Regions from separate parts of the Pseudoalteromonas sp. A757 genome, predicted to be linked through region 1. Evidence: riboswitches for the same ligand, from Rfam matches in the RefSeq annotation. Region 1 holds a riboswitch; the other holds the start of a gene.
What was found. Region 1 has a riboswitch for cobalamin ahead of DRB05_RS19970 (ABC transporter ATP-binding protein). Riboswitches for the same ligand answer to the same signal wherever they lie in the genome.
Positions count from the first base shown of each region.

Region 1 (14,984 bases):
GCAACTTGCTATCCAGCTTCGCCTTTGTCCTAAGCGATTATACAGCAAGGGGATTTTTATGCGGTCAACGAGTGGGGACCACAAAAAATTAATGGTATATGCACCATATACTAGGCCAAATAGGCCAATGGTGCTGCGGCTTAATCCTTCATCTTTAAGCCAAGCTGACATCACCGAGCCAATCAATACCCAAGGAAAACCGCTACTTATTCCAAAAGCAAAGACAGTTAAGAGGCGTTTGTCTTTGTAATAACTAAGATATTGCGAAAAGCTAGATGATATCAACATAAAAGGGTATTACTCTGGCTGTTTTAATACTTCGACTGAAAGAATAATGACGGGCTCTTTAGGTATAAAGGTATAGCCAAGCTTTTCATTGTAGCCGGTTTCCACCTTCATAATTGCGTCCAATGTTTCATAGCCCTCAGAGACGTTCCCGAACACGGCAAAGCCCCAGCCTCTACCCGGGTTCAAGTGATCGTTGTCGTCCATATTAAAGAAAAACTGTCTGGTACCAGAGTGTGGTTTGTTGTCTTGGTATGCCATGGCAATGGTATACATATCATTTTTCAGACCATTACCGCTTTCATTGAAGATAGCTTCGCGCTCAAACATACCATCGTATTCTTTGTCGTAACCCCCACCTTGGATAACAAAGTCTTTTTCATTGGCTTCATCACGCTCAACTCGATGGAAAACAGAGCCGTTATAATCTTTGTTGATCACGTAAGTTAAGAAGTTATTTACTGTGATTGGGGCTCTCGATCTGTCTAGTTCGACAATAATCGGCCCTTTACTAGTATTGATTTGAACTCGAGGGAATAGATTATTCTTTTGTACAAATTTACCGCTCATTTCGGCAAAGACATTCATGCTTAATAATAGGGCGGTTAAGCTTAGAATTATTTTTTTCATTAACTTCCTCTCACAAATTGAATAAATTCAGGATCTTGAACGATTCGAGTAACAACCTGTTGAGCTAGGTTGTTGAGCTGTTCTTCGATTTTGGCTTGGTCGTGTTTTAGAGGACCATTTAAATTAGCGTTACCTTTATATTGCTTTTTGAAACTGCGAGCCCCTTGCTTTATCAGTACGGTGACGTCAGCTTCAGCATCGCTTTGGTGGTTCGAGAAAGACTCCTCAATAATGGCTTTAAAGCGATTGATATTCACAGTGATTTGCGTTGCAGCGACCGGTGTTATTTGCGCGCCATGTGCAGTGAGAGCTTGTGTTAATACCTGATTAAAATTAACTGGTAAATTAGCATCAGGTACGTAAAGTGCGGGTTCTTGGTTTTTCACGCGAATAGTGTATTTTGTAGTCCGTAGGTCGTTTACTTGTACCGCCACGTTGGCGGCGAGCGCGTTTGACGAAGGACCTTGATATTCCGGATGAAGAATGACACTGCGTGGTGAGCTTTCACAGCCCACGAGTATCAAGGTTAGCAGAATAATCAGCAATGAAAAACGCATGAAGTTAGCTCCTCTTTATTGCACTTAAAACAGTGAACTTTTTGTTATTGCCTAGTGTCTTGCTGTTACCGAACAAACGCTTGAGTTTATCGTCATATTCCAAGTGGCGGTTACCGATAATTCTTAACTCACCCCCTTGTCGAAGCGCTGCCTTAGCTTGTAAAAACATCTGCCAAGCGATGTGATCTGTGATTGCATTGGCCTGATGGAATGGCGGGTTACACAGTACCAGATCCGCACCGTAATTTTCAAAACCCGTTAGACAGTCGTTTTGGACAAACTGACAATCAGCAACACGCTCGGGTAAATTATTAACGATATTTTGCTTCGCGCTGTGCACCGCCATCGCCGACTCGTCGATAAAGGTGACGGTAGCATTTGGCATTTTTGCGAGCGTCATCAATCCAATGACACCGTTACCGCAGCCAAGATCAATGACCTTCATTGGTTTCTTACCCATAGGAAGGTAATTAATAAAAAAACGTGCGCCAATATCAAGAGAATCTCGTGAGAAAACATTTGCTTCATTCGACAAGGTAAAATCGGTTTTTTCCAGCGGCCAAGACACAGGGAATTTACTATCAATGGCTTTGGCTGACGTCTTGCTGAATACCAAGCGCGATTTTTTTACCGCTAAGCTAGTCGTTGGCTCCGTCAAAAAGTGGCTAAAGCTTTTTAATGTGGAGGTGTGAATTTCTTTTGCTTTGCCCGCCGCAATTACGGGAATGCCTGAAGTTAGTTTACTTAACTGTGCAAGTTGCGCTTGCAATAGCCCTGAATTTTTAGGAATTTTTATTAATATCAGATCGATATCTTGTGGTAGCTCATCCATGCTAGTGAGTACATCAACCTGAGCGCCTGCGAGTCCGTTGGCCTCCAAATTATGCTCATAGGCGAGGGTACTCACATAAGAGTCGGTCACTACCGTGCAGTGCTTGTCGGCAAGTGCACAGCATAACGCGCCAAAACTATCGTTGAGAATGAGAATACGGTTTGCATCGTGGTGATGTTCAAAGACATAATCTAACAGGTATTCGTCGGCTGAATCCCAAGCTTGTAAGCTACGGTTTTTTTGATCGAGTGGAAACCTATGTAGCGTAAAAGGGTTTCCGGCTAGAATTGCATCAGTCGTCATGTGAATATTCTATAAATAAAAGCAGCGGGTAGTTTAACATGAGAGCAGTAGACAAAGCACGGAACTTGCCGAGCGGTTTTAGCTATCAAGCACAGGCTATTAGCTTCGATAAAAGTCTAGCGCTATATAATGTACTACTGAGTAGCCTTGCGTGGCAGCAAAATACCATCACCTTATTTGGTAAGACCCATCAAACGCCTCGACTAGAACGCTTTATTGCCGACTCTGACGTGCATTACAGTTATTCGGGGAAGCGACTTGAAAATGCGCCTTGGCCTTCGGTATTGCTAGGGATAAGACAAACGCTAGAACGCAGATTTAATATTCCTTTTAATGCGGTATTGGCTAATTTTTATCGTGATGGTCAAGACAGTATGGGCTGGCACAGTGATGATGAACCTGAACTCGGTTTGACGCCTACAATTGCTTCACTGTCGCTTGGCGCGACCCGCAAATTCAAAATACGCCACAAAGTAAGTCACTCTGTAACCGATATTTTATTGGAAACGGGTAGCTTATTGGTAATGCAAGGTGATAGTCAGCGCGACTATCAACATGCTTTGCCAAAGCAGACCAAAGTGTCCCAAGGGCGCATTAATCTCACCTTTCGAAGTGTTGGAAATACGCGCTGAACGGCGTATAGTAGCGTCACGAATTGCTCTAGGAGACAAAGTATAATGTCAATGCAATCACAGATTTATGACAAGATAGCTGAAGCCGTTGCATGCAAGCACTTGAACGTTATCAATGAAAGCCATATGCACAGTCGTGGCGAAGAGTCTCACTTTAAAGTCATTGTAGTAAGCGAACAATTTATTGGCCAGAGACTGCTGCAGCGTCATCGAAAAATCAATGAAGTGCTAAAAGATGAGCTGCAAAATCATATTCACGCTTTGGCCATTCATGCCTATACACCTGAAGAGTTTTCAGAAAAGGAAGGTCAGACGCCTGAGTCACCAAAATGCTTGGGTGGTTCTAAGTTCGATAGCTGATCAGATGTGTGTTTTACATATCTGCCAGTACACTACGCAGTAATTTTAATAAAGTGAGTCCAACCTCACTTTTATTTTGTATCAAATCAATGGATAGGATCTCTTATGGTCATCAAACCAAAAATTCGTGGATTTATTTGTACTAATGCACATCCTGTAGGCTGTGCAGCACACGTTCAAGAACAGATTGAATACGTAAAACAACAAGGCCAAATCGAGAATGGTCCTAAGAATGTATTAGTAATTGGTGCATCAACAGGTTATGGCTTGGCATCGCGTATTACTGCTGCATTTGGTGCTGGTGCGAAAACGCTAGGCATCTTCTTTGAAAAAGAAGGTTCAGAGAAGAAAACCGCATCAGCAGGTTGGTATAATACGGCTGCGTTCCAGCAAGCTGCAGAAGAAGCGGGTTTGTGGTCTAAAAATATTAATGGCGATGCGTTTTCTGATGAGTTGAAGCAAAAAACCATCGAAACCATTAAAGCTGAATTAGGCAAAATAGATTTAGTGATATATAGCCTTGCGTCTCCTCGTCGTAAAGACCCTAAATCTGATGAAGTTTACTCTTCAACACTTAAGCCAATTGGCTCAGCTATCACAACTAAAAACTTGAATACGTCAAAGCGCGTCATTGATGAAATGACGGTTGAAGCCGCGAACGAAGATGAAATCGCCAATACGGTTAAAGTGATGGGTGGTGAAGATTGGGAACTTTGGATTGACGCGCTTAAGCAAGCGGATGTGCTGGCTGATGGCTTTAAAACAACGGCATACACTTATATCGGTAAGGAGCTGACTTGGCCAATTTACGGTCACGCGACTATTGGTAAAGCAAAAGAGGATTTGGACCGTGCGACGCAGACAATTCGCGAAACCACAGCGGATATTAAAGGCGAAGCGTATGTATCATCTTTGAATGCGGTAGTGACGCAGGCAAGCTCTGCTATTCCAATTATGCCTCTTTATATCTCTGCACTATTTAAAGTGATGAAAGGTGATGGCACATATGAAGGGACTATCGAGCAAATCCATGGGCTGTTTACTGAAAATCTATATGGTCAATCGCCACGTTTTGATGATGGCGGTCACTTGTTCCAAAACTATAAGGAACTAGAAGACGGTGTTCAAGCGCGTGTACAGACCATTTGGGATACTGTTGATACTGATACAATCGATGAGTTAACTGATTATGTTGGCTACCACAATGAATTCTTGAAGCTATTCGGCTTTGGAGTAGACGGCGTAGATTACGAAGCGGATGTGAATGCGGCGGTAGAAATTAATCATCTCGTTTAATTTCACGGTTTTTGAATTTACGGGCAAAGTACTAATTGGTACTTTGCCCGTTTTTGTTTAATAGCGAATTTTTTACTTATTTTGCAGATTAGGGTAAGAAAAATTTTATCTATACCACTTTGGTCTATACTCCTTTCTGTGATGGATTTTTCAACTAATCCAAATCCACGTTAAAGTCGTATTAATTTCATAATTCCACTCGCATACTCAGTACGATTAATGTTAAAATCAGAGAAATATGTGAGGACTTTTATCACGACGCTGCTTTTTTGTGCGCGTTGAGGGGTATTTTAAAGGGGCTGTTTGGGAACCCTATCCGGACTCATAACTTTCTGCTCTTTATACCTAATACTTAGTACAAACGAGGTGGCGCTGTGGTGACTAAAGATATTTTCAGTTTCTTTCCGTTAATGTAATGCAAGTGCGTATGATCAACATAAAAAAAGGTCTGGACTTACCAATAGAGGGCGCACCTCAGCAAGTTATTCATGATGGTTCTGCTGTCAAACGAGTAGCTGTGCTAGGTGAAGAATTCATCGGTATGCGTCCTACCATGCATATTCGTGTGGATGACCAAGTCAAGAAAGGCCAAGTTCTTTTTGAAGATAAAAAGAACCCAGGCGTCAAGTTTACTGCGCCAGCTTCTGGTGTAGTTAAAGAAATTAACCGTGGTGCTAAGCGTGTACTTCAATCCGTTGTGATCGAAGTTCAAGGCGACGAGCAAATCACTTTTGAGAAGTTTTCAGCTGCTGACTTAAGCAACTTAGACTCTGAAAAAGTGAAGGAAGTGCTAATCGAGTCTGGTCAGTGGCCAGCACTTCGTGCACGTCCATTTAGCCGTGTCGCTGTGCCGAGTGCAACACCTAGCTCAATCTTTGTGACAGCAACAGATACTAATCCGTTAGCAGCAGATCCTGCTGTTATCATCGCGGAAAACGTGGAAGCGTTTGAAGCGGGTCTAGCGGTTGTATCTCGTTTGACTGAAGGCAAAGTATTTGTGTGTAAGAAAGCGGGTGCTAACGTACCTAGCTCTTCGATCTCACAAGTAGAAGTTCATGAGTTTGCAGGTGTTCACCCAGCAGGTAACGTGGGTACTCACATTCACTTCCTAGATTCTGTAGGTACAAACAAGCAAGTATGGCACATTGGTTACCAAGATGTCATCGCGTTTGGTAAGTTGTTCCTAACAGGTGAAATCTACTCAGACAGAGTTGTTGCTTTAGCAGGTCCTCGAGTTAAGAATCCTCGCTTAGTGAAAACTCATGTCGGTGCGTCGCTAACAGATTTAGTTGCAGGCGAGCTTGAAGACGGTGATAACCGAGTCATTTCTGGCTCTGTGTTAGCTGGTAAAACAGCAACTGGCTCTCACGCTTACCTTGGTCGTTACCATACTCAAGTATCAGTATTACTTGAAGGTCGCGAGAAAGAGCTATTTGGCTGGATCGCTCCGGGTAGTGACAAATTCTCAGTAACACGTACATTCATTTCACACTTAACACCTAGCCGTTTGTTCAAGATGACAACGTCTACTGGTGGCTCTAAGCGTGCGATGGTACCAATCGGTAACTATGAGCGTGTTATGCCACTCGATATTTTGCCAACGCTATTATTACGTGATCTTATTTCGCGTGATCTAGATTCTGCGATTTCGTTGGGTGCATTAGAGCTAGATGAAGAAGATTTAGCACTATGTACTTACGTATGTCCGGGCAAATATGAGTACGGTTCAATCCTGCGTGATTGCCTGACTACTATCGAGAAGGAAGGTTAAAAATGGCCTTAAAGAAATTTTTAGAAGACATTGAACCTCACTTTGAACCTGGTGGTAAACACGAGAAGTGGTACGCGCTTTATGAAGCCGTAGCAACTATCTTCTACACTCCTGGTTATGTAAACAAAGGTGCAACGCACGTTCGCGATAACATCGACCTAAAACGTATTATGATTTTAGTGTGGATGGCGACGTTCCCTGCAATGTTCTTTGGTATGTTCAACATCGGTCACCAAGCTGCACTTGCACTAGGTAACGGTTTTGAGCTTGCCAATACTTGGCAGGTAGCTATTTTCCAAGCGCTTGGTGGTGAATTAACCGCTGATGCAGGTTGGGGTGCCAAGATGTTCTATGGTGCGTGTTTCTTCTTGCCTATTTACGCTACTGTGTTTGCAGTTGGTGGTTTCTGGGAAGTGTTATTCGCGTCAGTTCGTAAACACGAAGTAAACGAAGGTTTCTTCGTAACCTCGGTATTATTTGCGCTTATCCTGCCTGCGACAATTCCGTTATGGCAAGCTGCTTTAGGTATTACGTTCGGTGTTGTAATCGCGAAGGAAATCTTCGGCGGTACGGGTCGTAACTTCCTAAACCCAGCACTTGCAGGCCGTGCGTTCTTATTCTTCGCATACCCTGCTGACATCTCTGGTGACACAGTGTGGACAGCTGTTGATTCATTCTCTGGTGCAACTTACTTAGGTCAAGCGACTGCAGGTTCACTAGACTACAACAACATGGACCTTTGGTTTAACGCGTTTTACGGCTTTATCCAAGGCTCTGTAGGTGAAACATCAACACTAGCAATCTTACTTGGTGGTTTGTTCCTTGTTTATGCTCGAATCGCGTCATGGCGTATCGTACTAGGTACATTCATCGGTATGGTTGTAATGTCATTCGTTCTAAACGCAATCGGTTCTGAAACAAATGCTGCGTTTGCTATGCCTTGGCACTGGCACTTAGTACTCGGTGGTTTTGCATTTGGTATGTTCTTTATGGCAACAGACCCTGTATCTGCGTCTTTCACAGACAAAGGTAAGTGGTTATACGGTGCGCTAATCGGTGTAATGGTTGTGCTTATCCGTGTTGTTAACCCGGCATACCCAGAGGGCATGATGTTAGCAATCCTATTCGCTAACCTTTTTGCTCCACTATTCGACCACTTCGTAGTGCAGTCAAATGTGAAGAGGAGATTGGCACGTGTCAACTAATAATGAATCAATGGGCAAAACGCTCGGCGTAGTTGTTGGCTTATGTTTAGTGTGTGCAATCGTAGTATCTTTTGCTTCGGTTCAGCTTCGCCCTATGCAGCAAGCAAACAAAAACGAAGATATTCAACGAAATATTTTAGCCGTTGCTGGCTTCGATAAAGTTAAAAATGTATCTGAAGTTTTTAACCAAAATATCGAATCGCGTGTTGTGAGTCTTAAAACCGGTGAGTTTGTAGAAGACGTCAAAGCGGAAACCTTTGATTTTGAAGCAACTAAGTTTGATGCCAAACGTAGTTACAAGCTTTCAAAAGAAGAAGACAAAGCAGGTATTCAACGTATCACGAATAACTCTCCAGTTTATTTTGCAAAAGATGACCAAGGTCAAGTCTCTACTATCATTCTACCAATCCAAGGTTATGGCCTTTGGGGTGTGATGTATGGCTTCCTTGCGCTAGAAGCTGATGGTGAGACAATTAAGTCAATCAACTTTTATAAGCACAGCGAAACTCCAGGTCTGGGTGGCGAAATTCAAAACCCTAAGTGGACTGCACTTTGGGAAGGTAAAGAGCTTCCTGTAGACGTAGTTAAAGGCAGTGCTGGCGGTAACGAACACAAGATAGACGGTCTATCTGGTGCAACGCTTACCTCTAACGGTGTTGATCACACAGTTGATTTCTGGACAAGCGACAAAGCGTTTGGTCCATTCCTTGCGAAAGTACGTAAAGGAGCATTGAACTAATGGCTAATGCAAAAGAAATGAAGGAAGTCTTGTTTGGTCCTGTTTTTGCGAACAACCCGATTGCACTGCAAGTGTTGGGGATTTGTTCTGCACTAGCGGTAACTTCAAGCCTTAAAAATGCACTTATCATGTCAATCGCGTTGACATTGGTTACTGCGTTTTCAAGTTTATTTATCTCAATGATCCGTAATCACATCCCTTCTAGTGTGCGTATCATTGTACAAATGACGATTATTGCATCTCTAGTAATCGTTGTAGACCAAGTGCTTCAAGCCGTTGTTTACTCAACAGCGAAAGAACTATCAACGTTCATCGGCCTTATCATTACTAACTGTATCGTAATGGGTCGTGCAGAAGCATACGCAATGAAGTCACCACCAACAATGTCGTTCCTTGACGGTATTGGTAACGGCTTAGGTTACTCTGTTGTACTTCTAACAGTTGGCTTTATCCGTGAGCTATTCGGTGCGGGCACATTGTTTGGCGTTGAAATCTTACCACTTATCTCTGAAGGTGGTTGGTATCAGCCTATGGGTCTACTAGTTATGCCATTCAGTTCGTTCTTCATCGTAGGTGCATTTATTTGGGCACTGCGTACTTGGAAGAAAGACCAAGTAGAAGCGAAGGCATAAGGGGAGAGAGATGGAACAATATATTAATTTATTTATCAAAGCAGTTTTCATTGAAAACTTAGCTTTATCTTTCTTCTTAGGTATGTGTACTTTCTTGGCGGTATCTAAGAAAGTAACCACGTCGCTAGGTCTAGGTATTGCGGTAATCGTTGTGCTAGGTATTTCTGTACCAGTAAACAACTTAGTTTACCACGCAGTGCTAGCGCCAGGTGCCCTAGAGTGGTTAGGCTTCCCTGAAGTGGATCTTAGCTTTCTACGCTTCTTGACGTTTATCGGTGTAATCGCAGCGCTTGTTCAAATTCTAGAAATGACATTGGACAAGTTCTTCCCAGCTCTATACAACGCGCTAGGTATCTTCTTACCGCTAATCACAGTTAACTGTGCGATTTTCGGTGCGGTATCATTCATGGTTGAGCGTAACCTAAACTTCGGTGAATCTGTAGTTTATGGTCTAGGTTCAGGTGTGGGTTGGGCACTTGCTATCGTATTGTTAGCAGGTATTCGTGAGAAGATGAAGTATGCAGATGTTCCTGATGGTTTACGTGGCTTAGGTATTACCTTTGTTACTGTAGGTCTAATGGGCTTTGGCTTCATGTCATTCTCTGGTATTTCACTGTAAGGTAGCGAGGAAACTATACGATGGAAACTATTGTATTAGGCGTAAGCATGTTCATCGCTATCGTTGTGATGCTAGTGCTTATCATCATTGCAGCGAAATCGAAGCTTGTAGCAAGCGGTGACGTTACAATTGATATTAACGGCGATCCTGAAAAAGCGATCAAGACTCCTGCTGGCGGTAAGCTATTAGGTGCACTTGCAAACGCGGGTATTTTCGTATCGTCTGCATGTGGTGGCGGTGGTTCATGTGGCCAGTGTCGCGTACATATTAAAGAGGGTGGTGGTGATATTCTACCAACCGAACTTGACCACATCTCTAAAGGTGAAGCACGTGAAGGCTGTCGTCTGGCGTGTCAGGTGAATGTTAAAAACGACATGGAAATCGAAGTTGAAGAATCAATCTTCGGTGTTAAAAAGTGGGAATGTACAGTTATCTCTAACGATAACAAAGCAACTTTCATCAAGGAGCTAAAACTAGGCATCCCTGAAGGTGAAGTTGTACCTTTCCGTGCAGGTGGTTACATTCAGATTGAAGCACCAGCTCACCATGTTAAATATGCAGACTTTGATATTCCTGAAGAATATCGTGCTGACTGGGAACGTTTTGGTTTCTTTAAGCTAGAGTCTAAAGTTGACGACGAAACGATCCGTGCTTACTCAATGGCTAACTACCCAGAAGAGTTTGGCATCATCATGCTAAACGTACGTATCGCAACTCCGCCGCCAAATAACCTAACATTACCTTGTGGTAAGATGTCATCGTACATCTGGTCACTAAAAGAAGGTGATAAGGTCACTATTTCTGGTCCATTCGGTGAGTTCTTCGCGAAAGACACTGATGCAGAAATGGTATTCGTTGGTGGTGGTGCTGGTATGGCACCAATGCGTTCGCACATCTTCGATCAGCTTAAACGTCTTAACTCTAAGCGTAAGATGTCTTTCTGGTACGGTGCTCGTTCTAAGCGTGAAATGTTCTATGTGGAAGACTTTGACGGCCTAGCTGAAGAAAATGATAACTTCGAATGGCATGTTGCCCTTTCAGACCCTCAACCTGAGGATAACTGGGAAGGTTACACTGGCTTCATTCATAACGTACTTTTTGAAAACTATCTTAAAGACCATGAAGCGCCAGAAGATTGTGAGTTCTACATGTGTGGTCCTCCAATGATGAACGCAGCAGTTATTAACATGCTTAAAGACTTAGGTGTTGAAGACGAAAACATCCTACTTGATGACTTCGGTGGTTAATTAGGTTTCGGTCTAACAATGAACTTAAGTTAGGATATAAGCCCTCCAGCAAAATGCTTTGCTCGAGGGCTTTTTTATACCCGTTGGTACTAAACTCAGGGAATTCAGATGCAAGCAAGTTACGCTTTTTTATCTAGATTTTTTATTATTTCGTTTTTATTTGTTTTTTTAGCAGGGTGCCAAGACGCAAAACCTGAAACCAAGGAAATCGTGCTGTCTGGTAAAACTATGGGCACGACATACAACATCAAAGTATTCCCCGGTGAAAAGCCGCTCGGACAAGCGCAGTTGCATGATGAGGTTGAGCAAGCATTAAAGGCTGTTAATCAATCTATGTCCACCTATATCCCAGACTCTGAGATTAACCAGTTCAATCGTTTAGCAGCGAATACCGTGATGCCTATCAGTGAAGACTTTCGCTTGGTAGTTGCAGAATCTATCCGCCTTGGGAAGTCGACCAAAACGCTTGATGTTACCATGGGACCGCTTATCGATTTGTGGGGGTTTGGTCCTGACAAAAGGCCAACAATGCGTCCGTCACAGTCAGAGTTAGACGATATGCGTACTCGTATCGGTGTCGATAAACTTGTATTAAATGACAGCGGCCTTGCTAAAACAATCGCTGGGCTCGAGTTATCATTCTCAGCAACCGCTAAAGGTTATGGCATTGATAAGGTCGCTGAGGTGATTGAAAACCATGATATTCATGACTATATGGTTGAAATCGGCGGTGAGCTACGCGTTTCTGGCAAGAAGCCGGATGGTGAGTGGCGTATTGCTATCGAGAAACCCGATGCGCCTGTTGGTCAACGCCAAATTCATCGCGTGATAGAGCCAGGCAAAAACGGTATTGCAACTTCAGGTGACTATCGTATTTTTTATGAAATGGATGGTGAAACCTTTACACACCTTATTGACCCAACAACGGGTCGCCCAGTTAAACATGAGCTGGTATCGGTAACGGTATTACATCCATCTGCGATGACGGCTGATGGCCTAGCAACAGCATTGACTGTGATGGGCACGGAGCGTGCAAAGGCTTATGCCACTGAGCATCAACTCCCCGTGTATTTGATGTATAAAAGTCCAGAAGGGATCAAGAGTTACGCGAGTGAAGCTTTTCAGCCGTACTTGAATTAAGCTGCACAACACCCCATAATTTAATTGTGAGTGACGTCATGAAAGCGTATAATTTGCGCGTCGTCACTCAATTCAATGTAGCAATAAAAGGGGCTAGATAATGTCTTTATTCCTCCTTACTTTCGGTTTACTTATGCTTATCGCTGTTGCGATGGCAGTAGGCGTTATCGTACAAAAGAAATCCATGGCCAGTAGCTGTGGTGGTTTGGGCTCAATGGGCATTGACAAAATTTGTGATTGCGACGATCCATGCGACAAACGCAAAAAGCGGTTAGCAAAAGAAGAGATGTGGAAAGAAAACCAGATCCTGTAATCGTAGAATGATATCAATTGAAAACGCAAGCTTAGCTTGCGTTTTTGCTTTTTGGGTAACAAACCTCAGGTTAAGTAAAAATGCAGCGGCAGCTATATTTTGTTCGTCATGGTGAAACGACTCTATCAGGCCATTTACTTGGAGTGACAGATCCCGAACTCAGTAACATAGGTGCTCAGCAATTGCTGCAATCATTAACGAGCCTAAGTGGCCTGCAGCGAATTATTAGCTCTCCAAGAAAGCGCTGCCTGAATACTGCTAACGCTTTTGCAAAGCAGTATCAACTCCCTGTTGAGGTGGAGCCAAATCTCGCCGAATTTGATTTTGGTTTATGGGATGGACAACCTTATGATACGCTTTGGCGAGAAACCCAATCTCCAAGTATTGGCGATTTTTGGCAAAACCCTTGGCTGCACACGCCTCCTGAGGGCGAGTCTATGTATGATTTTCATCATCGGGTCACCACGTGGTGGCACAGCATTTTGGCGTCGCCAAGTGAAGAGTGTATCGCTGTTGTTGCGCATGCAGGAGTAATAAAAGCGCTTGTAGCACTTATTCTTGACCTATCGCCCGAACTTACCGCATACCAAGCGAAGATAGATATTCCCTATGCGGGTATAGTAAAAGTTGAGGTGTTTTACGACAGCAGCCAAACCGCTTGGCCAAAAGTTGTATTTTAGACGTCTAGACTTCATAATATTGCAAATTTCGTGATAGGCAGATATTGGGAATGAGGTGTGAGTCCTCAACTGTCCCCGCAACTGTAAGTGCTTGAGCCTTGGCTCTTGCATAAGTCAGATACCAAGGCCTATCTATATACTTAAGCGGGCAGACTTAAGTCAAAGTTGTCGCTTGTCTATAAGCTACTACTTTGCCGTGCCCAGTCAGAGGTGCTATGGCAGTTACTCCACAGTTTCAAGTCGATAAACTTAGCGTGCAGCTTGGTGGTAAAGCCATCTTAAAGGCACTCAGCTTTGCTATTAATTCGGGTGAATTTATTGGTTTGCTCGGACCGAATGGTGCTGGAAAGTCGACTTTGCTGCGCACTTTATATCAATACACAGCACCAAGCTCTGGGACGCTATTTTTCAACGGTAAGCCGCTAGCTAGTTATGGACGTAAGGCCTACGCGAGACATGTTGCTGTGGTGCTACAAGACATCCCCGCTGAGTTTTCTCTGCCATTATTTGATATGGTATTGATGGGTCTAACACCGAACAAATCACTGCTCGCGACAACGACGGCTGCTGAAAAACAGGCAATCTTACATGCCATTGAGCAGGTTGGATTGAGCCATAAGTTGGAGCAATGTTTTAGCTCCTTGTCTGGCGGGGAGAGGCAAAGGGCAATGATCGCACGTGCCATGGTGCAAGCGCCTCAAGTATTGATAATGGATGAGCCCACCAGCCATTTGGACATTAAATATCAAATCCAAATTATGGAGCTGGCCAAACAGCTTGGTGTTACTATCATTGCGTCTTTTCACGACTTAAATTTGGCTAGCGCCTTGTGCGATCGCTTATTAGTATTAAATAACGGTGAGCTGGTTGCAGATGGGTCGCCACTTGAAGTCATTAACGAAACCCTATTAAGCCAAGTTTTTGGGGTATGTGCAGAGGTTTCTACTGTCCGTCATCCGCCAAATAACGGTGAGATCCCACATATACGCTTTCATTACGGGTATCAGTTATGATTGCCGCAAAGCGGATCGCGTTGATCTCGATACTGTTATTGAGCTTATGCTGTTTTAGCATGCTGATGGCACTTAAGATCGGTGCGATTGATTTATCTTGGCATACGGTTATACAAGCGATTATTAATTTCGATCCCAACGTACTTCAACAACGGGTGGTAGTTGAACTTCGTCTGCCACGGACGTTACTGGCGATGAGTGCGGGAGCAGGACTGGCGATAGCGGGTCTTATTTTGCAAACCGTGACGCGTAACCCGCTAGCTGATCCTTATTTATTTGGTATTTCTTCAGGTGCTTCATTCGGTGTGGTGGTGCTTATTGCGCTATTTGGTGCACAGTCTAGCCTAATGATGTCTGGGGCTGCATTTGTCGGAAGTTTGCTGTCGATCATACTGCTTTTATTTGTAGCAAAGCGCAATGCACTACAGCAGGTGGAAACTATGCTCTTGGCGGGCGTCGCACTTTCTTTTCTGTTCAGTGCCTTTACCAGCTTGTTGCTTTATTGGAGTGACCCTCAAGCCATCAGTGCAATCTTGTTTTGGAATCTAGGCTCATTTGCAAGGGCGAGCTGGCAATGGCTATGGCTTCCATGTTTGGTCGTGTTGCTGAGTTTTATCACGCTTTTAGTGATGCGTCGGCCACTCAACGCCTTGTTGCTCGGAGATGAAAGCGCCACCACGCTTGGCGTGAATGTAGGACGAGTGCGAATAGGTATGTTGTTATTGAGCTC
Region 1 is NZ_QNQN01000074.1:93,390-108,373, reverse strand. Features, by position in the region: gene DRB05_RS20050 (MFS transporter) at 1-288, opposite strand, end outside; gene DRB05_RS20045 (peptidylprolyl isomerase) at 298-915, opposite strand; gene DRB05_RS20040 (YajG family lipoprotein) at 915-1,472, opposite strand; gene DRB05_RS20035 (methyltransferase) at 1,477-2,607, opposite strand; gene DRB05_RS20030 (alpha-ketoglutarate-dependent dioxygenase AlkB) at 2,646-3,239, shown strand; gene DRB05_RS20025 (BolA family protein) at 3,285-3,599, shown strand; gene fabV (enoyl-ACP reductase FabV) at 3,705-4,895, shown strand; gene DRB05_RS20015 (Na(+)-translocating NADH-quinone reductase subunit A) at 5,323-6,666, shown strand; gene DRB05_RS20010 (NADH:ubiquinone reductase (Na(+)-transporting) subunit B) at 6,669-7,871, shown strand; gene DRB05_RS20005 (Na(+)-translocating NADH-quinone reductase subunit C) at 7,861-8,610, shown strand; gene DRB05_RS20000 (NADH:ubiquinone reductase (Na(+)-transporting) subunit D) at 8,610-9,242, shown strand; gene nqrE (NADH:ubiquinone reductase (Na(+)-transporting) subunit E) at 9,253-9,861, shown strand; gene nqrF (NADH:ubiquinone reductase (Na(+)-transporting) subunit F) at 9,882-11,108, shown strand; gene DRB05_RS19985 (FAD:protein FMN transferase) at 11,217-12,248, shown strand; gene nqrM ((Na+)-NQR maturation NqrM) at 12,349-12,561, shown strand; gene DRB05_RS19975 (histidine phosphatase family protein) at 12,642-13,241, shown strand; cobalamin riboswitch at 13,232-13,387, shown strand; gene DRB05_RS19970 (ABC transporter ATP-binding protein) at 13,457-14,254, shown strand; gene DRB05_RS19965 (iron ABC transporter permease) at 14,251-14,984, shown strand, end outside.

Region 2 (14,984 bases), on a different contig from region 1:
ATTTTGATCGGGAGCATTAAAGGTTGTTGAACACCCAGTAGTAGAACTTAATGCTACCTGAGTACCCGATGTCACTTGTCGCCATAAACATTGTTTCTGGCCAGATACAGTATCGCTGTTTGAGCCATCGAGCGTTACCTCGTCAAACTCTTGCACTTGCTGATCACTTCCTGCATCTGCCACTACCACATTCGAATTCTCAAGTAACCCAAGGGTAAATTGGGTACTAGCTTGTCCACCTTCATCATCGGTAACCGTCAACTGCCAGATTGACGGCTGAGAGACAGCCAACAAGGGATGTATAAAAGACACAGTAGCCGTATTTAACCCTGTAGGCTGTATTGTCGCAGGGCCACTTACTTGCTGCCATTGATATGCAACCACTTGGCCATTTTCGTCAGGATCGGAAGAGCCAGCGCCACTTAGGACAATAGTATCTTTATATTTGGCTGGCAGTGTTTCCGGCGCTGTTTGGCTAATGCTTGGTTTAGGTAATTGATTGTTAGACTTTACCGCAACCGTTACTTGATCGCTAGCAAGGCTGCCATCAGGCGCTACATAATCAACCTGAATAAGTAAATTGACATCAGCTTTGATATCCGGCGCAACAAAAGCGGCTTGTTGCTCCGTGATTGGGAATTCACTGACGTTTGCACCAGAGATAACTTGCCAGTTAAAGGTACCGCCTGCAGGTGATGCTTGTGCATTCAAGGTAACTTCCGTTTTTTCGGTCACTTGGATATCAGCACCCGCATTAACTGATGCGCTGACTTGGCTCGGTTCATCACTCCCAGAGCCTCCGCCACAACCTGTTAAAATTAGCGCAAGTACAACCAAACTTCCCTTGAATGCATTCATATTATTCCTTATAAACTATAGATAACTTTCTTGATGTATCCGCACAAACAACTTAGTGCCAACTTTGCTATAATCTACCTTGTATTCTCGACCGTCTAACGCCTGAATAAACAACAACCGTTTCACTTCACCAAACACATCAATACTCGAAACGTGAACAACCTCTAAATAACGCTCTTTGGCTTCTCTGCGATTTCTAGGCAGCTCTTCCTTAAAAGGCACCAAACCGTTTGCAGTCACCTTGATTTTCGGGTGTGCTTCACCATTAACAATCACAAGATCTAACTTTTTCTCTTTGTGAATAATGGTATTACGCCCGCTTTTAATATAGGCCGTTTCTAAGCTCATATTGGTGTATCCTGTTACATCTTCAATAGGTGGTTTGTTCTTCTAGCAATGCTTTTACCACCTCTCTAGGGTTAAGTTTCCAGCGGTTTAACATGACTGAAAATTGCCAAATATCCCTGTCTAAGGCAGTGGCGGGGATCAGCAAGTCGTATCCCGTCACTGTCTTTAAATTATCCATCCGGTTTGCAAACATTGCCATTAAACCAGTATATTCTTTTCCCGCCTTGGAGCGAAAAATGGTTTCTTCTATCAACCATTCAGATGGGCAGTTGCCATTTTCGCAATGCATTTTAACAGCTTGTAAAAAAATATGCCGCTGCTCGATCAATAATTTACCTGCAAGCCGAGGTGTTAAATTTAATAAAAATGCATCAATATCATTAAGTTTAATACCAACTGCATTTAACTCAAGTGTTTCAACACCTTGTTGAACTTTTGGAATGCCACTAGAGTGGAAGTTTACAACGGATAGCGGCCAAGCTCCATACTTATGCACATACCTAAACTCTTGTTCTGTAAAGTGTAAACTAAAATATGGTTGCTGACTTTTAAGGAAACCAACAAAAATAGCTACTAACATAGCGCTGGCAAGAAATATTTCAACAATGGTGATAGCTGTACCACGCAAGTTGACAAACAGCATGATCACAACCAAACCAATTGCACCAACCAGCATAAATTCAATGCCATTTCTATCGGCAGTTGCACGTAGTTTTGCTTCAAGCATAGGTATACCAGACATAAAAGATGTACATGATGATCGTCCATGCGACTAATTTACGTATTGTGATGCATCGTTTACATGGATGATTGCTTTTCATAATATTTAATTTAGGTACAAACGCTTAAATTGAATTACATTTTCGTTTAATGCACAAATTTACAGGATATGCCGTCGACTTTGTTAGCCTTTAATTTTGTAAACTAGAGACAAATTATAATCTGGGTCACTTTTATGCGTCATCAATCAGGGAAAGCACTGTTTCCTTTTATCATTGTAGTGCTAGTCGTTATCAGCGGCTATTTATATTTACCAGCCTCGGAAGGCAAAATGAGTGGCAACTCTGCACCCGTAACCTCCGTTCAGGCTCATACCGTAACCAAAGAAGAACGTATTATTGCTGTTCACTCTATTGGTTCCGCCAGAGCAAATCAAGCAATCAACGTGAGTAGCGCCCAAAGCGACTATGTGGCGGCCCTCTTTTTCGATGATGGGGATGTAGTAAAAAAAGGCGATAAGCTAGTGCAGTTGCGTGATGCCGAAGAGAAGCTCGATATCGAAGCGCTGAAAGTGACGCTAAAAGAAGAAATCAGACAACTAAACCGCCTTAAAGACCTTGCAAAAACTCAATCGGCGGCTCGCTCTCAACTAGAAGCGCAATCAGCAAAGGTAGACACCTTAACGGCACGATTAGAAGCCACCAAAACAAAACTCGCTGAGATGACCATCTATGCGCCATTCGATGGATTATTGGGTACTCGAAACGTTTCCATTGGTAGCTTCGTAAACAACAATACTGTGATCACCACACTCGATGACATTAGCATCATCAAAGTGGATTTTCAGGTACCAGAAAAATACCTAGCGCAACTACAACTTGGTATGCAAGTAAACGCTCAAAGTGAAGCTTACCCAGATCAACTATTTACCGGTAAGGTCTCTCATATTGACCCGAGAATTAATGAACAAACGCGTTCGGTACGAGTAACAGCAAGTTTCACCAATCTAGACCATAAACTCCGCCCAGGTATGCTGTTACACATGGGACTTGAATTGGCTCGATTACAAGCCCTTGTGGTGCCAGAAAAAAGCATTATTCCAAGACAAGATAAGCATTTTGTATTTGTAATTGATGACCAAGGTAAAGCACAACAACGTGAAGTCCACCTGCAAACTCGCTTTAGCGGCTGGGTAGCTATCGACGAAGGGCTTACAGAGGGACAACAAGTGATCACGGAAGGCACCCTGAAGATCCGCTCAGGCTCAAAAGTTGAAGTAAAGGGGTAAGGCGACGTGAGAATCACTGATACGGCGGTTAAACGCCCGATCTTCGCGATCGTTATTAATTTACTGTTGCTAACATTTGGCTTAGTGGCATTTTCTATGCTACCACTACGCGAATACCCAGATATTGAAACCCCAATAGTCAGTGTAAGCACTAACTATACGGGCGCTTCAGCTGAGGTTGTAGAAACGAAGATCACCCAAATACTGGAAAACCGAATTTCGGGGATCGAAGGTATTAAAAGTATAAACTCCAGTAGCCGTAATGGCAGCTCAAATATCACTATCGAATTTAATATAGATCGCGATATCGACGCGGCTGCAAATGATGTTCGTGAGCGCGTTTCGCGCGCGCTGGATAGATTGCCAGAACAAGTCAGGCCACCAGAGGTATCTAAGTCAAACAGCGACGAAAGCCCTATTGCTTGGTTTGTACTTAACAGTGAAACCATGGATACTTTGCAGCTTTCAGACTACGCCCAGCGCTTTATCGTTGACCGTCTGGCGGTTGTGGATGGCGTATCGAATGTACGAATTGGCGGTGAGCGTCAATACGCCATGAAGATTTGGCTAGACCGAAAAGCGATGGCCGCCCGTGGGATCACCAGTAGTGATATTGAGCAAGTGCTACGTAGAGAGAACGTAGAATTACCGGCTGGTGAAATTGAATCTATTGACCGTGACTTTTCTGTTCGTATTGCCAGAAGCTATAAAACTCAAGAAGACTTTGACAACCTAGTGATTAAGCGTGGCGAACAAGGCTATTTGGTGCGACTTGGTGAAGTTGCGCAGGTAATACTTGAAGCCGCTGATGACGAAAGTACCTTCCGTGGTAATGGTAAAAATATGATTGGCCTTGGCGTTGTAAAGCAAGCTAAAGCCAATACGCTAGAAGTGGTCGACAACGCCCGTAAAGAGCTTGAAAAAATCAAACGCAACCTACCCCAAGGTACCACTATACAAGACAGCTACGATTCTTCTATTTTTATCCGTGAGTCCATTGCTGAAGTATATAGCACACTTGCGATTGCCATGGCTTTGGTAGTACTCGTTATCTACATCTTCCTTGGCAATATCCGCGCTACGCTTATCCCCGCAGTTACGGTGCCGGTAGCCTTAATTGCAACCTTTATGTTCTTGCTGGCCATGGGGTATTCCATCAACTTGCTGACGCTGCTTGCACTTGTGCTTGCCATCGGCCTTGTAGTCGATGACGCCATTGTGATGCTAGAAAATATCTACCGCCGCATCGAGCTTGGTGAACCCAAGTTACTGGCGGCATACCGTGGCGCGCGTGAAGTAGGCTTTGCCATCATTGCGACAACGCTGGTTTTGGTTGCCGTGTTTATTCCCTTAGTCTTTATGGATGGTCGTATTGGTGCCCTATTTACCGAGTTTGCCTTTGCAGTAAGTGCTGCAGTGCTGTTTTCCAGTATTACCGCGTTGACTTTGTCTCCAGCCCTTTGCTCCAAAGTATTGAAACCTAGCAATAAAGAAAACCGCTTTAGTCAGTGGATGGATCGCCAATTTGGACGACTAGAGCAAGGTTATCGTCGTGTTTTACAAGACAACTTATCGCGTAAATACAGCCTGATTGTGATGTTGGCACTGGCGGGCTTTACCAGCTATAGCCTATTTAAACAGATCCCATCTGAACTGACACCAAAAGAAGACCGTGGTACTTTCTTCGTCATGATGAATGGTCCAGAAGGGGCAAGCTACGAAAACAACTCGCAAAATATGGCAAAAATTGAAGAGCGACTGCTTCCTTATGTAGACTCAGAGGAACTTAGCCGCGTGCTTATTCGTGTGCCAGGCTGGGGTGGTCAAGGTGGTGTTGCTATTATCGGCATGCCAGACTGGGATGAGCGTAAACGCTCTACTTGGGAAGTCATGGATGAGATAAGCGGCAAAATGCAAGATGTTACAGATATTCGCGCCTTTGCGATTATGCGCCGTGGTATTGGTGGTGGCGGTAACTCGCGCCCTATTGAGTTTGTCCTACAAGGCAACGACTACGATGAGCTGGCTGCATGGCGCGATCGCATTCTAGAACGTGCACGTGAAAATAAAGGACTGGTACGTCTTGATCACGATTACAAAGAAACCTTCCCACAGTTTTTGATAAGCATTGATAAAACCAAAGCCGCAGACTTAGGCGTGTCGGTAAGTGCCATCGGGCAAACGCTAGAAACCATGCTGGGACAACGTCGTGTTACCACCTTTATTGACCGCGGTGAAGAATACGATGTGATCTTAAAAGGCACCAAAGCCGACTTCTCTGCCCCAGATAATATTTCTGATATTTATGTGAAATCTCGTAGCGATGAGCTCGTGCCATTAGACAGTTTGATCACCATAAAAGAAGAAGCCACAGCTTCTCGATTAAACCGCTACAACCGTATGCGCGCGATAACTATCACGGCAAACCTCGCTGGCGACTATACACTGGAGCAAGCGCTCGACTTTTTAAATAAAGTTGCCGCCGAAGAGAATGATATCGACGGCGCCATCGACTATAAAGGCGAGTCACAGCTGTTTTATGAAGGCGCGTCAGCGATGACCTATGTGTTTATTCTGGCGCTCACCGTTACTTTCTTAGTACTAGCCGCACAATTTGAAAGCTTTGTTCATCCACTGGTTATCATGCTCACCGTACCGCTGGGTTTAGTTGGTGCGATGTATGGATTGTTTATTACCGACAGTACACTAAATATTTATAGCCAGATTGGTATTGTTATGTTAATTGGCCTTAGTGCCAAAAACGGTATCTTAATCGTGGAATTTGCTAACCAATTACGTGACAAAGGCATCGCCTTCGAACAAGCCATTGTTGATGCTGCAGCGCAGCGATTAAGACCTATTATTATGACCTCGCTAACGACCGTGATGAGCTCGATCCCACTTGTGTTTGCAACAGGTCCTGGGTTCGAAAGCCGCATGGTGATCGGTGTTGTGATTTTTGCCGGTGTCAGTGTTGCCACCATTTTAACCTTGTTTGTTATCCCAACCGCCTATACTTTATTAGCTAAGAAGACGCAATCTCCAGAAGAGACGACAAAACGTCTTGAGGAGCAGTCGAAACAACATCCTGAGCAGGAGGTATAATGGCAAATTTACAAACCGCAACTTTTGGTGGTGGCTGTTTTTGGTGTATTGATGCGGCATTTCGCCGCGTCAATGGTGTTGAGTCAGTGCAGTCAGGTTACGCAGGTGGCCACACAGATAATCCCACCTATCAAATGATATGTCGGGGAGACAGTGGCCATGCTGAGGTAGTCCAACTGCAATTTGATGCCGATATTGTCAGCTTTGATACTTTGCTTAATATGTTTTTTACCCTGCATGATCCAACGCAGTTGAATCGCCAAGGCAACGACATTGGTACTCAGTACCGCAGTGTGGTGTTTTATCATGACCAGCAGCAACAGCAACAAACTCAAGATTGTATTGCGCAGCTTCAAAGCCAGCTGAGTGAAAAAATAGTGACTGAGGTTAGCCCGGCGCCTGAATTTTATCCTGCCGAGCACTATCACCAAGATTATTACACTGAAAACCCAAATCAAGGCTATTGTAGTGTGATGATCGCCCCTAAAATTGCAAAGTTTGAAAGCCATTTTGCGGCAAATTTAAAGCACTAAACTTGTGTGCCGAACGCAATAGATTGCGTTCGGCTTATGACTTACGGCAACATAGGTATAGCAAAATTACTAGGTCTTAAGGTATCTATTAAATCGAAGATCCACGGCAACTCACTTTTGTCGTCACCACAGGCTTAAAGCTAGAAATTAAAGGATCTAACTCAAGCTGCTGGATACGCACATCATACTTACCTTTAATGGTGATATTTTCGTTGTTAATATAACTCGAGGTCGGTTTAAGGCAGTAATAATACAAATCAAATCTATTATCAACCGCACATAAGGCAGAACGCCAGTTAAAAATGTAATGCAACTAAATGATAAATAAGAAAAGTGATCCATTACTCATGATGGATCACTCTGGGTATTGAAAAGCAGTTAACGCATTAGAAGCTGTAGCTCACACCAACGTAGGCTTGTCTACCTAGTGGCTTGTAGCCCAGTAAAGAGCCATCTTTTGCTTCGCCCGCTGTGGCATTGAAATAACGCTTATCGGTTAAGTTTTCAATCCGGCCATTTAACTTGAATCCGTCGAAAAACGTATAGTTAGCAGCTAAGTTAAACAGCGTATATGACGGCAAAGTCACTGTATATGCACCTTCAGCTCCCCATACGTTATCATCGCGATTACCTCTATGGACTAAGGTCAGTGTTGCGTCGACATTTTCCCATTCTTTACTGACTGAATAAGTTAAGGTTCGTCTCGCTCTGCGCTGTAATTGCTTATCGGTATCAGCGTCTTTAGCACTCACATAGCTCGCATTTACCGTATGCTCGATACCAAAGTTGTCTTCAATTTCAACAGAAAGATCAGCACCTTCAAAGTCAGCGCGCTGAATATTGTAAGGGATGTATTTCCATTTATCATTTTGCTGATAAACGATTTTATCGGTTATACGGTTATCGTATACCGCAGCTTCCACACGGAAGTTCTCGCCGCTCCATGTGACAATAATTTCGTTATTAGTGGCTTCTTCCGGCTTAATATTGGGGTTAGGCAGATAGTAAGGACTATCAATCACAAACGCCTGTGACAAAGAAGGTGCTCTAAAGGCTGTACCATGATTCAACTTAACACTCAGGCCATCCATGATTTGCTTGCCTACAGCAACCGTGTAGGTGTTTGCACGACCATGAAAATCATAATCATCCGTTCTCAGTACAACCTCTGCCAGCCAATTTTCATCGTTGTAAAACCCACCGAGTGCTAAAGATAAGTTATCACGCTCAGGCTCTGAAAAAGAGGCGGTAGAATCACCAACATCTTCATTTAGAAAGGTAAAGTTACCTGTGAAGATCAAAGCTTCAGTTAAACTATATTGCGACTGATATTCAAATTGGCTGCGTTTGGTGACATAAGCATTATCGTCAGCACTATTACCGATTTGAACGTTTTGTTCCTTACCTAAGCTGTATGACGCACTTTGGCTAAACTTATCAGTACGTCTTTTCCACGCCAACTTATTGGTGTAGTTATGGAAACGGTAAGCATCACTACCAAAAGAGTCATACTCCCCCTCTCCTTCACTGTACTGTGAACGTAAGCTAAAAATGCCACTTTCTTCATCACCATACTGCACATTTAAACCGGCATTACCGTTATAATATCCATCACGGTCATGGTTTTTTGTGATTGCAGCTTCAGGGTCTTTCTCAATCACATCATAGCCATCGGTATGAGTGTAACCCGCATTAGCGGCAATACTAAACTTGTCTTTTTTGTAATTTACCGTCGCCTCGGTCTTGGAGTAATTGTTACTCCCAGTCGTAAGCGCGATAGTATTATTATTCCCTTCACGACTAATAATATTAATCACGCCAGCAATGGCATCTGAACCATAAATCGCAGCTTTGGCACCACGAATGATCTCAATCCTTTCGATGCTATTAAGTGGTAAGTTAGTAAGCGAATTGTCACCGGAGTTTGCATCCGTCACTCGAACCCCATCGATTAACACTAGCGTATGCTTAGCGTCATTACCACGTAGGAATAAACTCACGCTTTGGCCAAAGCCACCGTTTCTAACCGCTTGAATACCAGCGACATTATCGAGTAACGATACGACATCTTGAACATTGCTTTTTTCAATTTCAGCACGATCTATAACCGTAATCGCGGACAATGCGCTTTCTAGAGATTGTTCAAATTTATTGGCAGTAACAGTGATATGTTCAATATTTTGATCAGCAAATGCTGAAAAAGAGAGCGCCGTCGCTATCGCCGCGCTTAGAGCAGTTTTATTTAACATGGTTTCCCCTAACTTGTACCCACCGTACAAGAACACAAAGTGACTGTTTCAAGGCCGGTCTCCGGGCTCAGTAAATCTGCAGATTGGCAGTTCACTCTACCGTTGCGGGGGCAGCGCTGGCATAGAACCGATCCAAGCTAATCACGTGTAATAAGCGGTCTTACTCAATTTATCATTGATTAACGTAATTAGATGTTCCCTTGTGTTCGCACCAGTTTCCCGATTATCTATACACTTAGCAACCACACTAGGTTGTGTACAGCACCTTGAAAATGCGAGGCTATTGTCTTGGGTTTCGGAATGATTGTCAATGGACGTCTAGAAATCCAAAAGTGCAATCTATGCACTTTTGGAATGAAGTAAGGCGTAATTAGTCGCGGAAGTTTTTGAATTGAAATGGCTGACCAAGCTCACCGGTGCGAACAAGTTGCATCGTTTCTTGCAGATCGTCACGCTTTTTACCCGTTACACGCACCGTATCGCCTTGAATTGACGCTTGAACTTTAACTTTTGAGTCTTTAATAAGCTTAACCAGTTTTTTCGCCATCTCTTTGTCGATGCCTTGCTTTAACGCCACCTTACGCGATACGTATTTGCCAGAGCGCTCAATATCTTTTAACTCGAAGCTTGCCACATCAAGGCCGCGCTTCGCCGCTTTACCCACTAGCATATCGAACAATTGCATAACTTGTTGTTCTGCTTCCGCTTTAAGGTTGATCATTTCACCGTTTAGCTCGATTGACGCATCTACGCCACGAAAATCAAAACGCGTGTCAAGCTCGCGAACCGCGTTGTCTACGGTATTTTTTGCTTCTGTCATATCAATTTCAGATACAATATCAAATGAAGGCATGCTTCTCTCCTAAAGTCATTTTGGCTCGATTATAGCAGTTTATGCTTAATTTGAGTTACTTTAAGTTTTTAAACAGCGTATTAGGATGTTCACCCAATGGACAGTTTTCGATGTTATACTGCTCGCTTAGTCATACAGAAGTAGGATGTATTGTGACACGGCGCGTTTATAAAGCTCTTTTGATTATCTCTTTGATTATATGTACAGTGCTATTCGCAAAGGAAATTAGCTTGTCTCCAAAATTGTTGCCAAATATCGATAAAGTGGCACATTTTGGCGTGTTTTTTGTGCTAGCATTTATTTCTCATCATGCTTTTAGGTTCAAAGTATGGTTTCATTTAGTTCTGCTTTCTTTATATGGAGCAGGAATTGAGTGGATGCAGCATACACTGCCTTACCGTCAAGCATCTACCGCTGATTTTTTGGCTGATGTAGCCGGTGCAGTCAGTTATTTTGTTCTATTTTATATTTGGACAAGTTGGCGCAGCAGAAAACATGGCTAACATACATATTTTAGGTGAAGGGGCGATAGGCTTACTGCTCGCCCAGCACCTTAGTCAATCTCATCAAATTACGCTTATCACTCGAAACAAACGCGCGGCGACTTATCGCTATCAAACAGCAAGTACTCAACACACCATCCCTTGCAGCACCAAAACACTTGCAGAACTCCCAGTCAGCAGTATAGATACGCTAATCATTCCCGTTAAAGCATATCAGGTCATCGAAGCACTCCGAGCGCTTCGCCCTGCACTTTCAAAAAATGCAACGCTAATACTTAGTCATAATGGTATGGTAGATTGGTCTTGTGAGTTAGCAGCGCTTGACGCGACACAATCCGCCTACTTCTTAAGCACATCCATTGCAGGCTATAAAGTCGCAGACACTGTACACCATACGGGGCAAGGCGCAACTTGGTTTGGGCCGTTAAATTTACCAGCCGAATGCCATTACCAGAGTGTATTCTCGCAACTGTTTAGCACATTTGAAAATGCCCAAACCACGTTTGACATCATGCCAACACTTTGGAAAAAACTGGCGGTTAATATTGCCATTAACCCGCTAAGTGCATTGGAACAAGTCACAAATGGTCAGCTAAAACAGCCCAAATACGCAACCCAAATCCTTAATTTAATGAATGAAGTACAGCTTGTGGCCGCAGGTACAGGCGTAACCTTAGCGCTTAGCGAGCTAGTCTCGCTTGCTTACACCGTGATGGCACAAACCGCTAACAATCGTTCTTCAATGAATCAAGATCTCGCGAATAATCGGCGCACAGAAATTGACGCCATGTGCGGGTATATTTGCGAGCTAGCAGCGAAGCAAAATATCAATGTGCCGTTTAATCAACAATTACTTGAGGAAGTGAATAAGCACTGGCAGCTAGCGCGACAATAGGCTTAACTTCTCGGCAGGTAAACCACCTTCCACAAAACTATTTACCCAGCGAATTAGGGATATAGCTCGTTGAGCGTTTTTGCAATACCTGCAAGCAGTTTAACTGCTAAAGCCGTAGAAAATCTCACAAGCAGCTAATACCAATTGAATTAATTCTCTAATCAATTTGAAGGGTGAAATAGCATATTAGCTTCGTTAAAAATTTCTCATTTAGAACAACTAAATAGCAAAATTTTTGCCTTGCCTATATGGATATAGGTACCTTAGCGGTAGCAGGACGCGAGAGCGGTGCTACTAAAGCTATTTCCCCGCTTCAAGATAGATCATTTACTTAATACAACTGGTATAATTCCCCTTTCATCACACCCAAGAAGCATAAGCCTATATGCAATGTGTTGGCGGGATGCCGGTTGCTTTCCTATCAGTTTTTTTGTTTTAGGATTCAGTATGATGTCGGGGCGACGTTTTCTTGGCTCGCTCGATCGCGTCGTTTCAAAAGAATGAATGAGGAACACATGGATGCACTTTGATACTAACTGTGGAGGGCAGCTACAAAATACCTAGTAAATAAACGGGGATAAACAAACAACCTCTTACCTCCCCACAAAATGTACGTTGGGTAAATCCTAAAGCCTCACCCAACGCTTGTTAGCACGCTTTTTTAAGGACGGTACACCTTGACGTTAGCATAGCCATTTTCATGCAGAATAAGCGCTTGTAACTGGCTCATTACGCCTTTCGAACAGTACAAGTAGTATTCTTTGTCCTGTGGTAAATCGCCAAACTTAGTAGCTAATCTAAAGAAAGGTAAGTGGATCACTTGTGCACCATCTAGTTCAAGAGGGTTGGCATCTTCCTCTTCTGGAGAACGAATATCTAGTACCACCGCGTTGTCTGGTAATTCACTTACCGATTCCGCTTCTTTCACTTCTTCTTTTGCTTCAGCTTCGATGTCACGAATATCTTTAACCGTCGCGTTAGCCACAACTGTATTCAACACATCAAAGTCAAACTTTTCTTCTTCAGCTAATATCTTGTGAAGCTGTGCTTTTACCGTTGGTTTTTGAGAGATCACACCACAATATTCAGGCATTGCTTCTGCCATTTCGTTGGTGCCAATCGCTCTGGCAATACGAATGATTTCTTCTTTATCGTGTTGAATAAGCGGTCGTAATATCAGCATCTCTGTAACACGGTCGATCACGTTAAGGTTAGCCAAGGTTTGGCTTGATACCTGACCAATACTTTCACCAGTTACCAGTGCAGGGATCCCTAAACGCTCGGCGACCACAGCACCTGCACGCATCATCATGCGCTTTAGTACCACGCCCATTTGTCCGCTTTCGATATTCTCAAGAATTTCTGCAACAACTGGCTCAAAGTCAATCGTGATAAATTTAACTTTGTGAGTAGAGCTAAATTGTTTCCACAAGTAGTGGCTCACTTGCTTAACGCCAATTTCGTGGGCTGCACCACCTAAGTTAAAGAACAAAAAGTGCGTACGCGCGCCTTTTCTCATCATTTGATAAGTTGCAACACCCGAGTCGAACCCGCCAGAAACCAAAGACAGCACATCTTCTTGAGTTGGTAATGGGAAGCCACCTAGACCAAAGTGCTGGTGACGAACGATATACGCTTTATTGTCTTTGACTTCGATTTTAACTGTCACATCAGGTTTTTTCAGTCTTACGCTGGCACCCTCTACATTTTGGTTTAAACCGCCACCAACATAACGCTCCACATCGCTTGAAGTAAACTCATGCTTACCTTGGCGCTTTACACGCACGCAAAACGTTTTGCCCTTGATCAATGGCTCAACCAAAGCAATCGTTTGTTGGTAGATATCATCAAGCGTATCGAACTGTGTTTCTTGCACCTCAATAAACTGCACAATACCTGGCGTGCGTTTAAGATGGTCGATCAGACCAAGACGGGTTTTCTCGTCACTTAACTCGCTCGTCACTGAGATATTGTCCCAGTTATTTTTAACTTTTACGTTTTCGTCAACGCGAACCAACAGCATTTTGATGTTTTTCTCTAATACTTTGGTAAAACGCTTACGGACAGATTTGCTCTTAATAGCAATTTCGGGATGTAATTTGACGATAAATTTAAGCATAAAAGTCACTCTACTACAGATCGATTATCGGTTGCGATGACGCACTGATTTGACCTAAGCGGACTTTATCGTGGCGCACACTGACCGAGGACAGTTCGGGCGCGCGAGTATATCAAACTCAGAGCCGATTAGGAAATAAACAAACCTTTTCCCTTTATGCTCTACAAAGCCTTTTGCCCGTGTTCGCCAAGGTAAAAGGCTCGCTTAATTATTTAAGGCTAAGCAATACTCGGTAAGCTCGCCTCTGCTAGTGCTTGATAATGCTGCTGAAGTTGTGCCATCTTTGGTGCGCTCATAGGCGTCGCGTAAGGTTTAAAAATCATCAGTACTTTAACAATGCCATTGTATATATCCTGCTGCTCAAGTACGCCCGTCATTCTTCTGGCTTTAACATAGGGAGTCCAAAAGCTAACGGTCATCTTCAACATATGGGCGAGCTCCTTTGCATCGTCATCATCTATGGTGATCACGCCCGTATCTCTTAGGCCAATTACTACAGCTTTTACTTGCTCGAGTAAGCGTGACTGAAAAGCAATGTAGTTTTTCTTCAATTCATCATCACGAGCCAAGATGTCTGTCAGGTTGTCGTAGAAAAAGTGATAACGCCACATCAGGTCGAACAAGGAGTCTAAATATTGAGTTAGCTGCTCAAGCGGTTCGTTATGCTGCTCCAGTGGCTTAAAGTGTGTATTTAAATGCTCACTATAAAGCGCGAATATTTGCCGAATGATGTCTTCTTTATTTTTAAAATGATAGTACAAATTGCCAGGGCTAATCCCCAAACTGGACGCTATATGGTTTGTCGTAATCGCGCGCTCTCCATGCAAATTAAATAACGCGATGCTGGTACGTATTATTTTTTCCTTGGTATTCATTACGATTCTCTATCTTTGTTGATAATGTGGTCGCGCTATTGCTAGGGTTGCTAGGTTATTTCGCGCTCCATATGAAAAAATAGCACTAATTTTAACTCTAGATAAGCTTAGATCCGACAAAGCTGACCAGTGTTTTTTCAAAAAAACCTTGTTACCATACAAAAAAATTCAACATAGTTACGCTTATGAAAGTCATCGCCCTCTACCCTGGCACATTTGATCCCCTTACTAATGGACATGAAGACTTAATCAAACGTGCAGCAAAAATGTTTGATACCGTGATCTTGGCAATTGCCCACAACCCAAATAAACAGCCTTGTTTCTCACTAGAGCAACGTGTTGCTTTGGCTGAAGAAATTTTAAAGTCACATAAAAATGTAAAGGTGATTGGGTTTTCAGGATTGTTAGTTGATTTAGCGAAAGAGCAAAAAGCCAACGTGCTGATCCGCGGCATTCGAGCTGTGTCTGATTTTGACTATGAGTTCCAGCTGGCCAATATGAATCGCCGTTTACATCCCGATTTGGAAAGCGTATTTTTAACGCCATCTGAAAAGAATTCATTTATCTCATCAACTTTAGTAAAAGAAGTTGCACTTCATAAAGGTAATGTCAGTGAATTTGTTCACCCACTGGTTGCC
Region 2 is NZ_QNQN01000071.1:155,376-170,359, reverse strand. Features, by position in the region: gene DRB05_RS15010 (DUF1566 domain-containing protein) at 1-858, opposite strand, end outside; gene DRB05_RS15005 (hypothetical protein) at 874-1,206, opposite strand; gene DRB05_RS15000 (DUF2982 domain-containing protein) at 1,229-1,933, opposite strand; gene DRB05_RS14995 (efflux RND transporter periplasmic adaptor subunit) at 2,162-3,214, shown strand; gene DRB05_RS14990 (efflux RND transporter permease subunit) at 3,221-6,319, shown strand; gene msrA (peptide-methionine (S)-S-oxide reductase MsrA) at 6,316-6,852, shown strand; gene DRB05_RS14980 (TonB-dependent receptor) at 7,239-9,101, opposite strand; cobalamin riboswitch at 9,136-9,382, opposite strand; gene DRB05_RS14975 (YajQ family cyclic di-GMP-binding protein) at 9,472-9,954, opposite strand; gene DRB05_RS14970 (VanZ family protein) at 10,185-10,457, shown strand; gene DRB05_RS14965 (2-dehydropantoate 2-reductase) at 10,450-11,352, shown strand; gene thiI (tRNA uracil 4-sulfurtransferase ThiI) at 12,014-13,471, opposite strand; gene DRB05_RS14955 (TetR/AcrR family transcriptional regulator) at 13,690-14,346, opposite strand; gene coaD (pantetheine-phosphate adenylyltransferase) at 14,532-14,984, shown strand, end outside.
Region 2: linked by a shared signal. The riboswitch ahead of DRB05_RS14980 (TonB-dependent receptor) and the one ahead of DRB05_RS19970 (ABC transporter ATP-binding protein) in region 1 are both predicted to bind cobalamin.